Regions from separate parts of the Paenibacillus sp. FSL H8-0168 genome, predicted to be linked through region 2. Evidence: riboswitches for the same ligand, from Rfam matches in the RefSeq annotation. Region 2 holds a riboswitch; the other holds the start of a gene.
What was found. A riboswitch is a leader RNA that binds a small molecule or an ion and turns the genes downstream of it on or off. The one in region 2 is predicted to bind cobalamin.
Positions count from the first base shown of each region.

Region 1: another riboswitch for cobalamin. It lies ahead of MHI21_RS24865 (ABC transporter substrate-binding protein); the one in region 2 lies ahead of metE (5-methyltetrahydropteroyltriglutamate--homocysteine S-methyltransferase).

Region 1 covers NZ_CP151948.1:5,610,412-5,618,656, reverse strand. The annotation lists gene MHI21_RS24870 (nucleobase:cation symporter-2 family protein) at 1-1,027, shown strand, start outside; cobalamin riboswitch at 1,781-1,985, shown strand; gene MHI21_RS24865 (ABC transporter substrate-binding protein) at 2,202-3,782, shown strand; gene nikB (nickel ABC transporter permease) at 3,798-4,727, shown strand; gene nikC (nickel transporter permease) at 4,742-5,557, shown strand; gene MHI21_RS24850 (ATP-binding cassette domain-containing protein) at 5,557-6,474, shown strand; gene MHI21_RS24845 (dipeptide/oligopeptide/nickel ABC transporter ATP-binding protein) at 6,471-7,247, shown strand; gene nikA (nickel ABC transporter substrate-binding protein) at 7,390-8,245, shown strand, end outside.
Region 2 covers NZ_CP151948.1:5,409,035-5,417,279, forward strand. The annotation lists gene MHI21_RS23945 (glycoside hydrolase family 3 C-terminal domain-containing protein) at 1-1,589, opposite strand, end outside; gene MHI21_RS23950 (AbrB/MazE/SpoVT family DNA-binding domain-containing protein) at 1,823-2,293, shown strand; gene MHI21_RS23955 (anaerobic ribonucleoside triphosphate reductase) at 2,585-4,534, shown strand; gene nrdG (anaerobic ribonucleoside-triphosphate reductase activating protein) at 4,531-5,028, shown strand; cobalamin riboswitch at 5,212-5,408, shown strand; gene metE (5-methyltetrahydropteroyltriglutamate--homocysteine S-methyltransferase) at 5,568-7,886, shown strand; gene MHI21_RS23970 (hypothetical protein) at 7,975-8,245, opposite strand, start outside.

The DNA.
Region 1 (8,245 bases), 200 kb from region 2:
AGCGTACGGTGCTATCATTTTGTCCGGTATATTTGTGGTATTAGCGGCACCGTTGTATGGCAAGCTGCTACGCTTTTTCCCGACGGTCGTTACGGGTTCGGTCGTTACGATTATCGGTCTATCTCTTATTCCGGTGGCGATGAACAATGTAGCAGGGGGCCAGGGCAGTTCGGACTTTGGACAGCCACGGAATTTGCTGTTGGCGTTAGTTACACTACTGGTTATCCTGCTTGTGAATCGGTTGGCAAAAGGCTTCTTGCGCTCGATTTCCGTGCTTATTGGTCTGTTCGCGGGTACGGTGGTTGCTTATGCAATGGGAATGGTGCATTTTGCCCCTGTGGCGGAGGCCTCATGGGTGAGTGTTGCGCAGCCGTTTTATTTTGGTAAGCCAGAGTTTAGCATGATGGCAGTTTGTACGATGATTATCGTCAATATTGTCAGTATGGTTGAGTCTACAGGCGTGTATCTGGCAGTAGGCAAGGCGATTGATCAGAAGGTGGAGCAGAAGCAGATCGTCAATGGTCTGCGTTCCGAAGGACTTGCGATTATGCTCGGGGGGATTTTTAATGCGTTTCCTTATACAGCTTTCTCGCAAAATGTGGGTCTGATCTCACTCACACGCGTCAAATCGCGGAACGTTATTTTTGCTGCGGGCGGGATCATGGTTGTTCTCGGTTTGCTGCCTAAGCTGGCTGCCTTAACGACAGTGATTCCTAACGCTGTGCTGGGCGGGGCGATGATCGTCATGTTTGGCTCGGTCGCTGCATCAGGCATGTCTATTTTGTCAGAAGTGGATCTGCGGAAGGAAAGCAATCTGCTGATCGCAGCATGCAGTATTGCCGTGGGCCTAGGCTCTGCCGTTCTGCCACAAATGTTCGACCAGCTGCCGAGCTTTGCTAAAATGCTGCTGCAAAATGGTATCGTTTCGGGCTCGATTACAGCGATTGTCTTGAACATCGTTTTGACGAGAAAACAGGGCGAATCGGTCAAAAGCGTGACGGTTCAGGAGGTTCCACAGAAGGTTTGATGATTAGGAATAAATAAAGATAGCCGGAGAGAGGACGTATGCCTCTTTTCCGGCTTTTTGGCATGGGGTTATCCAGATAGTAGATACCCTTGCCGTCTGGGGACATATAGATGAAGCTGCGGGATGAAATGGGTAGCTCTAATTTGGTGTGTTTTCCAGTTTATACGCTAGAAGAATTTGCTAGAGTGGTAGGAAGAGGCATGATATAATCTAAATTATGGATTTTGAATAGTGGTGGATGTTTTCGGACCACGGTGCAGCTTCCCGAAAGGGGGTGAAGCCGATGGTCAACCTTGTGTCGTGCTACGGTGTGTTGCGTTGGATGGTTACTTTACTAAGCCTGGTGTTTAGTATTCGTAAACTTTATCGCTGGCTACGTCGGAAATTTCGGAACAAGCGAAAACCCACCGCGTAATTAGGTTAGGCGCCTAACGGTGGGTTTCGTTTGCATTAACATTTAGTTGTGCAGCGCGCCGTGGTGGTGATCCACAGCCTTTCAAGTCCTAAGAGTCTTTGCCGTTGGCGCGGCGAAGGCTCTTTTTAGTATACGGACACGGTGGTTTACTCTATACCTAATTTTAACACTTCAATTGCGTGCACGCAATTGAAGGTTATGTCTTGTTTCTTCCTTATCGTTCAAATTTAAACTATTGTGCAGCATTTATTGACAAGCCCGTGACAACAAAATAAGATCGTAATGGAAAGAAATAAAGGAAGAAAACAGGTGTGAGCCGGACGACTCTATGTACGGGGTTTTGTTAAGACCATGTGGATAGTTGTTGAGCGTGTTCACTTAAAAGGGAAGTTCGGTTGATTCCGACACGGGCCCGCCACTGTATACAGGCATCAGCAGGATACTGCTGGAGCTTTCAGAACAGCCACTGGAACTGTGAAGAACCGGGAAGGCCTGAAAGATACGCCTGGAGTCAGGAGACCTGCCTGTTTTGACATCACTGTCAGACCCACGGGATGCTGGGGAGGTGGTTAGGCGTGCTGCATACGGAATGTCTGAAACCGATCTGATCCCTTCTATGTTTTTGGAGTTGGCTTCGAGGTGTGTTTTGACATTTTATAATGAAAGCATTTCTGACTGCTGATCAAGTGGTCCGGAATGCTTTTTTCGCGTTTTGCATTAGGTTTATATGATTTTACAAGATAGAGGGGGATTCATCGAATGATTAGCAATCATAGCAGGCGCTCATGGTTGATATGTACAGGGGTGATGCTGTTACTGGCAGTTATGGCTCTTTCGGGATGTACTAGCAATAAGACGTCGAATAGCTCCGGCAAAGATGAGAACGCGTCAGCACAACAAACAGCGACAGGTAAAAAGCTGGTAATGGCGTATACATGGAAACCGTCAGGTGTTGACCCGCACGGAGATAATAGCTGGGATGTGATGCGATCCGGTGCAGGTGAGACACTGGTACGTTTGAATGAAAAGCTGGAGCCTGTGGCTTGGCTGGCAAAGGAGTGGAAGCAGGATAGTCCTACAGTTTGGACGTTCAGCTTGAAGGATAAAGTCACTTTTCATAATGGAAAGAGTATGGATGCAGCAAGTGTAAAAGCATCTTTGCTACGCTCTATCGAGAAAAGCCATCTGGCGAAGGATTTACTGAATGTGAAGTCCATTGATGTAAGCGGCCCGCTGGCCTTAAAGATCACGACAAACCAGCCGAATGCGGCGTTGGTGTCCAATCTAGCTGATCCATCGACGATTGTACTGGATGTGGCATCGATGAAAGATGAGCAGAGTTACCCAGCGATGACAGGCGCCTTTAAAATTAAAGCGTTCAGCAAGGACCAATCCTTGGTCGTAGAGCGTTATGACGGATACTGGGGCGAGAAGGCCCGATTGGCTGAGGCGACAATGAAGTTCATTACGGACGGGAATTCGCGCCTGATGGCGCTGCAATCCGGCGAGGTGGACGTAGCGACGGATATTCCAGTTGATAACGCAGAGGTACTGAAAAAGAACGACAAGCTACAAGTGCTGTCGGCTCCCTCCTTGCGCACCCATATGCTCGTGTACAATATGGAATCCCCAGTATTCAAGGATGCGGCGAACCGTAAGGTGGTGGACAGCCTGATTCCACGCACATCGATTGTGAGCGCCGTCATGAGGGGCTTCGGTACGGAAGCAAGCAGTCCGTTCCCGAGCATTCTTCCCTTCGGTAAAGTTGAGCGTAAAGCGCTGGACGGAACGGCGGATCAGCTGTTAACGAAGGATGGCTGGCAGAAGGACGCCCAAGGGACATGGACTAAGCAAGGCAAGCCGTTCGAGGTTACGCTGCTGACTTTTCCTCAGCGTCCGGAACTCTCTGTTATGGCTGAGGTCATCCAAAGCCAATTGCTAAAAGAGGGAATCCAGGTCAAGATTCGCAAGGTGGAAAATATCGACGAGGCGTTGACCAAAAACGATTGGGATTTTGCTATGTACAGTATGCTTACTGCTCATACAGGAGAGCCGCAATATTTTATGGACATGTTTTATTCTTCGAAAAGCGAAGCCAATGTAAGCCGTTATAGTTCCAAACCGCTAGAGAGTATTCTTAACAGCTTGAAGCTGGCGAAGGATACAGCGCAGCGTAATGCCGTGACACTACAAGCGCTGGATATCATCAATACGGATTTGCCACAGTCGTTCATTGTGCATCCTGACAATGTGTTTGGTGTGAAAAAAGGGGTAGAGGGTTTTACACCCCATCCGATCGAGTATTACTACATTACAGCGCAATCCGATATTGCGGAATAACGAGCGGCGTATCCTATGATTCGTTTTATACTGGAACGTGTGGCGCAGCTGCTCATCATTGTATTCGTTGTATCCACGCTGACTTTTGTACTGATGCGCCTGGCTCCTGGAGACCCTGCTACCATTTTGCTCACCGCGCATAATGTCCCTGCCTCTGAGGAAGCGTTGACGACGCTACGGCAGGAACTGGGCTTAAACGAACCGTTTCATGTTCAATATGTGAACTGGCTGCGGGATGTGTTCACAGGGCATTGGGGCACCTCGTATGTATCCAAGGAATCCGTGCTAGCCGAACTGTGGAACAGACTGCCTGCTACTGTAGAGCTAGCTGCTGCGGGCTTTGCCGTCATGACGGTGCTTACGCTGGGGTTGGGGCTGGCTGCCTCGCTAAAAATCAGCGGTCCACTGGATCGCCTGGGCAGGCTGTTTGCCCTGCTGGGATCGTCGATCCCCTCTTTTTGGCTTGGGTTTCTGTTGATCTATCTATTCTCCGTTCGCTTGGGCTGGCTCCCATCCATGGGAAGGGAGGATTGGACACATTTAGTGCTCCCAGCGCTGACTCTTGGCGCAGGTTTGGGAGCTGTGCAAGCCCGTGTACTACGTGCTCAAATGCTGGAGCTGGGTGACCGGAATTTTGTGAAAGCAGCGAAGGCTCGAGGCTTTTCCCGTATGCATATCCTGTTTTTTGAGATATTTAAGCATGCGGTTCTGCCTATAATTACACTGCTAGGTACCAATCTATCATTTATGCTGGCAGGTAATGTCATCGTAGAGACCATTTTTTCATGGCCGGGGTTGGGCAAGTATTTTATAGATGCAATTACACAGCGAGATTATCCGGTGATTCAGGGGTATGTTATTTTCGCCGTATTTTTAATTGTAGGAGTTCAGTGTTTGGTGGATGTGGTCCAGACGGCGATAGATCCGAGGCTGCGTTTGCGTTAAGGGGGAAGCTGAAAATGAAAAAGATACGGCTTTCCTTTCAAGGGAGCCTGCTGGTAGGAGGCGTACTGTTTGGCCTGATCGTGCTGCTTGGGTTATTGGCTCCATGGGTCGCTCCTCATGATCCTCTTCAAGTGGACCTTTTGAACCGTCTGGCACCACCCAGCCGGAAATATCCTTTCGGTACGGATCATCTGGGCCGGGATGTGCTATCCCGGCTAATTTACGGGATTCGGACGAGCGTGCTAATCGCATGTGCAATTACTGTAGCTACGCTGTGCTTCAGTCTGCCTATAGGGTTGCTCATTGGTTATGTGCGCGGACGTGTAGATCAGGTGATCATGCGGGGAATCGATGGCGTATTGGCTTTTCCAGATATTATTTTAACGGTGGCGATTGTGGGCATTTTGGGTCCAGGTTTTGTTAACATGACCCTTGCGATTATTGCGGTACGGTGGGCGGGCTATGTCCGGTATATCCGTAGTCTGGTTCAAAAAGCCTGTCAGGAGGACTACGTTCGATATGCCCGTTTATCCGGCAATTCACACGTACGTATACTGAGACGTTATGTATTGCCACAAGCGTTGCCGCAGTTGTTGGTTTATGCGGTATGGGATATCGGACGCGTGGTGCTGATGATCGCTGGGCTGTCCTTTCTTGGACTGGGTGTACAGCCGCCCAAGCCAGAGTGGGGCGTGATGCTGCATGATGCAACCTCGTATTTTCAGGTGGCTCCGCATGTCATGATTTTCCCGGGCTTGGCGATTATGCTGTTCGTACTTGCCTGCCAGCTTTTGGGCGACCGCTTTTCGGAAAAGGGGGCGGCCAAATAGTGGAGGATCAAACAGCCCTTGGGTGCAAGGATACGATAGAGCAAGTGGCAGAGCGAAAACCGTTGTTACACGTGGAACATTTGGAAATCTGCCGTACAGGCGTAGGAGCAAGCGGAAGCAGGAGCAAACCACTGCTGCGTGATGTGAGCTTTTCCATATATTCAGGGGAGATTGTGGCCCTGACCGGACCGAGCGGATGCGGCAAGAGCCTGACCGCACACGCAATCGCAGGGATGCTGGAGTCAGGTATCGGTGTTACGCAAGGGCGTATCTACTATAACGGGGAAGACATTCTCCCGTTCCAGGAACGGCGCTGGCAAAGGCTGCGCCGAGAGGATATTGCCCTGCTCATTCAACAATCGCTGAGCGGGTTGAATCCGATCCGGACCGTCCGCGCCCAGCTGACGGATACGCTTAGACTGCACGGGCGGCGTCGGATGCCGCACGACCAGTTGGAGCCGGGGCACGCTGATGCTGACCCATCCCACACTGCACCGCAGCAAGTCCACCCGCTGGGTGTGCTGCCACGGATGCGGCAGATGCTGAGCCGTGCCACGGAGATAGCCAGAGGAGGCGCTACTCCAGTGCGGGAGGCCTATTTGCGCTCTCTGCTCCGCAAGGTTGGGTTTGCAAATCCTGAGCATATTTTGTCGTCATATCCTTTTGAACTAAGCGGAGGCATGTGTCAAAGGGTGCTGCTGGCTGCAATGTTAAGCTCCGGTCCAAGCCTCTTTATTGCCGATGAGCCTACTACGGCGTTGGATGTTATCAACCGCGATAAGGTTCTGGTATTGTTGCAACAATTGAGAGAAGACTTTGATCTCACCATATTGTTGATTTCACATGATCGCCAGGGGATGAGCCGCATAGCAGATCGAGTGTTGGAGATGAGCCCGGAAGGAAGGATGCACCAGTGATGCTGGAATTGAAGAATGTGACCAAAGCATACCCTATCCGCAAACGGAGAAAAGGTTGGTTCAGCACGCAAGATAGCGAGCAGGCCGTGAAAAAGGTGAGTCTGGAGTTACAACAGGGGGAATGTCTCGGACTGGTTGGAGAAAGTGGAAGTGGCAAAAGCACGCTGGCACAATGTATTCTAGGGCTGGAGTCGTTGACCTCAGGAGAGATTTGGCTGGATGACCAGCCCATTCACACCGGAAGGATGAAGGATATCCATCTGTACAAACGAATCCAACTGGTCGCACAGGATTCGTCTTCCTCGCTCCATCCTCGCATGACCATACGAGATATTTTGGAGGAGCCGATCCACAACTATTTTCCTGAGCGAAAAGCGCAGGCGCTGGATATTTGTCTGTCCCTATTGGAATCGGTAGGATTGGAGGCTGACAGTCTGGAAAAATACCCAGCACAGCTGAGTGGCGGGCAAAAACAGCGGGTATGTATTGCCCGAGCGTTGGCGGTGGAGCCCGATATTATCTTGTTCGATGAATCGATCTCCAATCTGGATACGACAACGCAGCTTTCCGTGCTGGGCATGCTTAAGAGAATGCAGCAGGAACGTGAGTTGTCCTACCTATTCATCACTCACGATCTCCAATCTACTCGTCAGTTTTGTGACCGCGTTGCCGTCATGGTTCAGGGGGAGATCGTGGAAATATTTAAGGAATGGGATGAAGACTTGTTACAGCATGAGTACACACGTGCTCTGTTTCAGACGTTGGCGAATTAAGCCATAAATTTAATATTCTACAAATTTAAAATAAATAAGAGGATGGCTTGTCGAATGTTGTTGACAAAATAGCACGTGGTACCTATTCTAAATATGATTATGATAATCATTATCACATATATAGAAAAGGGGAAATACATTGATGTCCGTTCGACACCGCAAGACTGCCACCCTTATGTTGGTGGCGCTCCTCTTATTATCCGTTGTTTTGGGCTGCGCGAAGCAGGAGAACACACCTGCATCCACCTCTACTGAGGGAGCTGCCAATGAAAAGTCGATCACGCTATCGTGGCCGCGTGACATTGGTACGATGAATCCTCACGTATACAATCCTTCCCAACTTTTTGCACAATCCATGGTTTATGAGCCGTTAGTCAGCTATAAGCAAGGAGGCAAGCTGGAGCCTGCTTTGGCTGAATCCTGGACCATTTCCAAGGACGGCAAGATATATACGTTTAAGCTGCGCAAAGGCGTGAAATTTTCGGATGGAACGCTATTTAATGCAGCCATTGTCAAAAAGAACTTTGACGCTATTATGAAAAATGAGAAAACGCATAGTTGGCTTGGTATAGTAGGCGTTCTCGACAAAACTGAAGCTGTAGATGACAGCACCTTCCGAATGACGCTCAAAGAGCCATACTATCCAGTGCTTCAGGATTTGTCTGTCGTTCGCCCGTTCCGTTTTCTGGGTGAAGCCGGGTTCCCGGATGATGGAGATACGTCCAAAGGAATCAAGAAACCTGTAGGTACAGGACCTTGGATGCTGGATGAATACAAGCAAGATGAATATGCAACCTTTAAGCGTAATCCAAATTATTGGGGCACTGCACCAAAGGTGGATAAAATTACGGTAAAAATCATTCCCGATGGCGAAACCCGTGTAATGGCCTTTGAAAAAGGCGACTTGGATCTGATTTATGGAGAGGGTGTCATTAGTCTGGATGCTTTCAAACAGCTTCGCGACACGAATCAGTATGTTACCACGCTGTCCGAGCCTG
Region 2 (8,245 bases):
CTTTCAGCTACTTTTAATGAGCCCTCCGTTCCCGCAATCACTGGTTTGCCATTCCATGTTGTCCACAGATGCTCTCCTTGTTCAACAGGAGTCAGCCCCAAGACCTCTTTGACATACCAGCCGTACGCTTCATCAGCTGTCACACGGAGCGTCTCCTCATCACTCGTCACGTAAGTACCCAGATGCTCATCATGTAACGTCACACTGCCATAGCCCCAATCCGTCATGGTCAATACCGTTGGGTCTCCATCCTGGGACAGGCGCATCTCACCGGAAGAATCGACTGTGAGCTTCGCCCCGTCATTCGCCGCCGTCAAGGTCACGCGATTTTTGGCATCACGGTACACGACGCGTTCCTTCTCGTCCTCGTTTTGCAGCTTGGCACGAATCGCCTCCAGCGGTGTAACCCGGTAGGGCAGCGTACCGGAATACCAGTCGCGGTACACCTCATTGCCATGCGTACCAATGACCGCTACTTTGCCGCACCGGACAGGGTTCAAAGGCAAGAGTTCATGCTCATTTTTAAGCAATACGATCTGCTCCCTCGCCGCACGCAACGACAATTCACGGGCTTGCTCTGTCAGGAGAGCTTCCTCTCCGATTGAGGCATAAGGATTGTCTGCCGCCAGATCAAATTCCCCCAAACGAAAACGGACACGGTACGTATGGAACAATGCCCGATCCAAGTCTTCTTCTTGTAGCGTTCCTTGCGCCAAGGCTTCACGAATTGCCTGTTTGGAGAGCTCTGTATCATCTGTAATGCTGTCAATTCCCGCCCGAATAGATTCGGCCACACCTGGTGTGTGGGAATCGTAATACTGATGATCGTTGACAATCCCCATGACATCACCCGCATCACTTACGACAAAGCCGTCCATCCCCCATTCGTCCCTGACAATATCGTTAACCCCATGATATAACGTAGCAGGTGTTCCATTAATCAGGTTGTAAGAAGTCATCATCGACTGGGCGCCGCCTTCCGTAAAAGGCTTCTCAAAGGCTCTTAGGTAATATTCTCGCAGGTTTCGTGGATCTATACTGGAGGAGCCACTTCCCCGATCCACTTCATTATTGTTACCCAGAAAATGTTTTAAAGTGGCAACCGCTTTCAAATATACCGGATGATCCCCCTGTATCCCCTTGACTAACTCCTTTGACAGCTCTCCCGTCAAATATGGATCTTCGCCGTAAGCTTCCTCATTGCGTCCCCACCTCGGGTCACGCTCCATATCCACTGTAGGTGCCCACAGGGTCAGACCGTTTAATTTGGGATCACGACGATAGTAAACACGCGCCTCATCTGCGATAACAGAGCCGATGAGGCGCATTAATTCCGTATCCCAAGTACATGCCAATCCTACAGGCTGAGGAAATGAAGTCGCCTCACCCAACCATGCTATCCCGTGTGCCGCTTCCGTACCGTGCTTATAAGCTGCGACTCCCAATCGGTCAATGGCCGGCTGGTATTGCAACATGGATTCAACCTTTTCCTCCAAGGTTAGTCGCGACACAAGATCCCGTACACGCTCATCCAGATGAATCTTCGGATCTTGAAATAAATATTCGATACTCGTTGTTTCATGACTCATATCCGTCATCTCCTTAGCTTAATTAAGATGATAAAAAGTTCATTTATGAAAGCGTTTTAATATATCATAGCTAAAAAGGGGTACCCCGGCAACAAACCGAAAGCATCCTATACTGGTTGAAAGAGAGACCGCAGCATAAAGACAAAAAAAGTTGTATTTTACCTTCAATATACAAAGCTAAAAATAATATTTTTTGGTATAATCAGGATATATCACTGAAGGAGGAAGCGCTAATGAAAAATACCGGAATGACAAGGCCTCTGGATCAATTGGGGCGGATTGTACTCCCTAAGGAAATGCGCACCACAATGGACATCAATATCGGTGATTCACTTGAATTTTTCGTAGATGAAGAAGGGTTTGTACTAAGAAAATACACCGGTGTCTCCTGCAAATTTTGCGGCGCGGTGGATCATTTAACTTATTTTCGCGACAGCTTTATTTGCGCAGAGTGCATCCAGGTATTAAAGACCGATGAAAATGTGCATGCCACAAGCACCGATGCTATCCAGGCTCAAGAACATTCCAAGCCGACCCGAACCAACACAACCTGGCAGCCCAAGCAATCTAGAGTGCAGCAAGGTGAAATGGTAAAAAAGCTACGCAAGCTGATTCAGGAACACCCGAACCTGCCACAAAAAGTGTATGCCGAAATGCTAGATATTTCCCAAGGTCGGGTGTCCCAGTTGAAAAAGCTACTCTAAACCTTCTCAAAACAATATCCCAAGATCCTATACTATGTACTCGCAAGCCTATCATTTTCATCGCAACTACGATGGCCAGATATAGAGTAAGGTGCATATCCGCGGATGTGTCCCTTACTCTGTATCTGGCTTTTTTATGCTGCCCGCTCCTACCAATGTGACAATAGTCACATACTCTCAATGTATACGTATATACAATATATAGATCGAAACAATTGGTTAACACAAGATATCATCAATATGTTGTTTTTGTGAAAAATATATATATTTTACTATATGGAGGGTTTTACGATGAAGGTGCTGGAGGAACATCAATTATACGACATCGGCGAGCGGGTCATTGGGGCACAAGATCTGGACATGCTGCGGGAGAATGCAAATTTGAATGGAGAATCGTTCAGCGGCAAAATGAGCAAGCTTGGGTCCGAGTATGCCAAATGGTATGCGCGCCTGCGGGTACTTCCGCCTGAACTGACGAACGCGATTGACCACGGGTATGTATATGTTCACGATTTGGACCAATATGCACTCGGAACTACAAATTGTATCTTTATCCCTTTTGGTCGTTTACTGCGAGACGGCTTCAATACAGGCAACGGCTCTGTGCGCACACCGCAAACGATTATGTCTGCTATGGCACTAGTCGCCATCATATTCCAGTCTCAGCAAAACAGCCAATTCGGAGGTGTCTCTGCCAATAAAATCGATTGGGACCTTGCCCCATACGTTGCCCGGTCCTTCCGCAAGCATCTGCGCAAGGGACTCCGGTTGTTCGAGGAAAAGATAGAATCCAGTCTGTCTGACGACGAACTACATATGGCCAATCCCCATTTGCAAGAAGTCTGCCCTCGTTCCTACGCATTCGCACGCGAAGAAACGGAAACGGAAACCCGGCAGGCTGCTGAATCGCTCATTCATAACCTGAACACCATGAGCAGTCGGGCGGGGGGACAGATTCCATTCACTTCACTGAATTACGGAATGTGCACGTCTGCTGAGGGACGGCTTGTTACTCAATCGCTGCTAGAGGCCACTATTCGCGGCTTGGGCAGCGGGGAAACTCCTATTTTTCCACAACATATTTTCCAATGTAAAGAGGGAATCAACCAGGCAGAAGGCGACATCAATTATGATTTGTTCTTACGGGCGGTAGAATGCTCTAGCAGACGGATGTATCCCAATTTTGTGAATGTGGATGCTACCTTTAACTTGCCTTTTTACCGTGCTGATGATCCAGATACCATTATAGCGACAATGGGTTGCCGTACCCGCACCATTTCTGACCGTTTCGGTAGAAACCGGCAGAGTGGCAAGGGGAATCTCTCCTTCAATACCATTAATCTGGTGCGACTTGGCATTGAGTATGGTATTTGCACAGGCAAACGCCTAACACCTGACCGTGATCGCTTTGATGCGAGACTAGAAGAAGTTATGCGCATTGCGGTAGATGGCCTAATCCATCGCTATCAAATCCAGACCAACCAGCCGGCCAAAGCTTCGGACTTTATGATGCGCGAAGGGGTATGGGAAGGTGGAGAACAACTGGCGCCAGATGATAAGGTGGGAAGCGTACTAAAACACGGTACGCTTTCGATCGGGTTCATCGGGCTGGCTGAGTGCATGAAGGCACTATACGGGAAACACCACGGAGAGGATGATTTCGTATACCGCGAGGCACAGCGAATCATCACTTCCATGCGCGTGTATTGCGATCGAATGAGTGAATATCACAATCTAAATATTACATTATTTGCTACGCCTGCCGAAGGTCTGTCGGGCAAGTTCACATTGCTGGATCAACGTGATTTCGGGATTATTCCTGAGGTAAATGATCGAGAATATTACACGAATTCTTTTCATATTCCCGTGTATTACACGCTCCCGGCTGCTCGTAAAATCAGCTTGGAAGCTCCGTTCCATAACCTATGCAACGCTGGTGCGATTTCATACATCGAGCTGGACGGTAATGCGCGGAATAACCCGGATGCGTTTCTTAAAATTGTTCAGTACGCGCTGCATCAGAACATCGGCTATTTCTCCATCAACCATCCGGTGGATCGTTGTACGGAATGTGGTTATGAAGGGATTATCGGGACAAGCTGCCCCCAATGTGGCACAGATGAGGAGCACACACACTTTCAGCGCTTACGTCGGGTAACCGGATATCTGACAGGAGATTATACCGTTCGCTTTAATGCTGCAAAACAGGCAGAAGTTCGAGACCGGGTGAAACATAAGTGAATTTGTGTGGCTACATTCCGGAATCTCTGAACGAAGGATACGGCTTGCGCACCGTTGTGTTCATTAGCGGTTGCCGTCATGCCTGTCCTGGATGCTTTAATCCAGCGTCGTGGAGCTTCCGTGCAGGCGAGCCATTCACCCCCCAACGACAACAGGAGGTCATTCGTGACATCATGGAAAATCCGTTGTTGGATGGACTGACTCTCTGCGGGGGAGACCCGTTTTTCTCAGCAGCAGAATGCTCGCAATTTGTGCGTGACTTCCGCGAGGCCTGTCCCGACCGAACCGTGTGGGCTTACACTGGCTTTGTCTATGAAGATCTACTCACAGATCAGGAGCGACAGGAACTGGCGCTTTTGTGCGATGTGATTGTGGATGGTCGTTTTGTAGAACAGCAAAAGGACCTGACCCTTCCCTTCCGGGGCAGTCGCAACCAGCGTCTGGTAGATGTAAAAGCCAGCATTCAGGCAGGTTATACCGTTTCATTGACATAAGGCGATGCTTACCCAGCAAGCAAAATGCTATATCTAATCTAAGACAAGCCCCCATCATGGGTAAGGCTTGTCTTTTTTTCATATAGCTAACAGATTCCATTGGAGTTTCTATTGCGCATCCTGTAAGTTTCACTTATGATGGTGAACAAGTATACGAGTGCATAATTATTCGTCATACCTTAACCGCATAGCTTGGAGATAGGTGTCTGTTCTATTCAGATCAGGCTTAAAAGGGAAGCCGGTGCAAATCCGGCACGGTCCCGCCACTGTAAACGGGGAACTTTCAGCTGTTCATATATCCACTGGTCCACAGACTGGGAAGGAATGCTGAGCGTCATGATCCGTAAGTCAGGAGACCTGCCTATTTTAACAACATCGCAAGTACCTACGGAAGATAGGGAGGTGTTAAGAGCAGTCGCCGTATTTTTGATTTTTTAATCACGGAGGCATTCTTTCCCCTACTTATTTTTAATCTTGGGGGGAAGAATGCCTTTTTTGGTACGTAAAAATAAAACAGCTACCCGCTAGGAGGAAAGTACATGTCCATTATCGAACGGCCTGAATTGTCCGGCTTAATTAGCAGTAATCTGGGATATCCGCGTATCGGCGAAAATCGGGAATGGAAGAAAGCACTGGAACGCTTCTGGAACGGCAGCATTAACGAAAGCGAACTGCAGACGGAGATGAAAAGATTACGGTTGGAGCATCTGAGCAAGCAGCGCGACAAGGGGATTGATCGCATTCCTGTCGGAGACTTCTCCTATTACGATCACATGCTGGATATATCTGTGATGTTCGGTCTGGTTCCCGAACGGTTCAACTATCGTCCCGCGGGTCCGGTTCCTCTGTCCGTGTATTTCGGGATCGCTCGCGGTCAGAAGGGAGCAACCGCCAGTGAAATGACCAAATGGATGAATACCAATTATCACTACATCGTTCCCGAATTGGCAAATGCAGTCCCGGTATTCACTGAAAATAAACCCTTACAGGCTTATCGTGAAGCAAAACAGGAACTAGGCATTGATGGGAAACCGGTCCTCATCGGCCCCTATTCATTCGTTACCCTTTCCAAAGGCTATGATCGTAAGGAGCTTGCCTCTATTATAAGAACCTTCCTGCCTTTATACACCCGTGTCCTGTCTGAACTAGCAGCAGAAGGTGTTCAGTGGGTCCAAATCGATGAACCTGTCCTGACCACCTCATTCCCAGTAGAGGATCTGGACATTATTCAGGAAGTCTATGAAGCTTTGACCCAAGCTGCGCCCTCCTTAAATATAATGCTGCAAACCTACTTTGGCAGCCTAGATCATTATGAGCGTCTGTCCGCACTTCCGGTACAGGGGCTGGGTCTTGATTTTGTGTATGATGATGGCGAAAATCTTCAGCATATATTGCAGCATGGCTTCCCTAAAGGAAAAACGCTGGGCGCTGGTGTCATTGACGGACGCAATATATGGCGCAGCGACCTGAACGCTGTAGCAGCTCTGCTGGGTCAGTTAGCAGAACAGACCACTGCCGAGCAGCTTATCGTACAGCCATCATGCAGTCTGCTACATGTGCCAGTCAGCCTGGAGGCAGAGCACAAGCTGGACAAGGAGCTGGTGCAAGCGCTGGCCTTTGCTGATGAAAAGCTAGAGGAAATCGCCATTCTGACGGCTGCACTTGGCAAACACGATCCATCCGCACTCACCAAGCTTGGACAAAGTGCAGATGCGGTAGCCCGTTTCAACAGTTCAGCGGCACGTGTACAGACAACTGCCGATCTGGCCGACCTGTTGGCCAAAGAGCCTCTATCACGCAGCGTTCCTTTCGCCGAGCGTCGTGAGATTCAGCAAAATAAGCTGAAGTTGCCTCCACTGCCTACGACGACCATTGGTAGCTTCCCGCAAACCGCCGAGATCCGCAAGGCCCGCCTGCACTATCGCAAAGGAGAATGGTCTGCCGAGCAATACCGAACGTTCATCCAACAGCAAATTAAGGAATGGATTGATATTCAGGAGGACATTGGCATTGACGTGCTTGTACATGGGGAATTTGAGCGGACCGACATGGTTGAATTTTTTGGCGAAAAGCTGAACGGCTTTGCTTTTACGCAAAACGGATGGGTGCAGTCCTACGGCTCCCGCTGTGTCAAACCGCCGATTATATACGGAGACGTTTCCTTCGATCAGCCCATGACCGTGGAAGAAACGGCATTCGCCCAATCGTTAACCTCCAAGCCTGTTAAGGGAATGCTTACAGGTCCTGTGACCATTTTGAACTGGTCTTTCGAACGTAATGATATTCCTCGTAGTCAAGTTGCTTTGCAATTGGCTCTGGCATTACGGGCAGAGGTAGAGGCACTGGAACAAGCGGGCATACGCATGATTCAAGTCGATGAGCCTGCAATTCGTGAAGGGCTTCCGCTGAAAAAAGAACAGCAGCAAGCCTATCTGGATTGGGCGGTTCAAGCCTTCCTTGTGACCACGGCCACCGTTGAGCCAGCGACCCAAATCCATACGCATATGTGCTATTCCGAATTTCAGCATATGATTCAGTCCATCTCCGATATGGATGCCGACGTTATATCTATTGAAACCTCGCGAAGCCACGGAGAACTGATTGTCAGCTTTGAAGAGCAGGTATACGACAAAGGCATCGGTCTGGGCGTGTACGATATCCACAGCCCGCGCATCCCCGATGTATCTGAAATGCTAAGCATGATCCAGCGTGCCCTGCGCGTACTGCCATCAGATTTGTTCTGGGTTAATCCGGACTGTGGTCTGAAAACCCGCACCAAGGAGGAATCTGTCGCCGCCTTGCGGCAAATGGTACAAGCGGCTCAAGCAGCCCGGGCTGCATTGGCTGTATCCAATTAATTTTTTTTATCGTATCCAATCGCGCCATCATTTTCGCTTATCGTATTCCCCTTTCCGGCCCTTATTGCTAAAAGCCAGGAAGGGGGATTTATTCTAGATCATATAATGTATATACGCCTTGAATATGCTCCATTTTCATCTGCTTCATATGTACGCCTAAGCCATGTTCCCGATCCCAGGAGCAACTAAAATTCAAATACAGTTCATCCTTTGCCGATGAGTCGGAAATCAGTATAGACATAAGCTGTATTCGATCCAACAATTGTTCCGGCCGCTCCACATAAGGCGCATATTCATCTGGGTCCTCTCCCCATGTACTGTAAGCATTACGGTACTTTTCCACTATGCCAGCATAATGA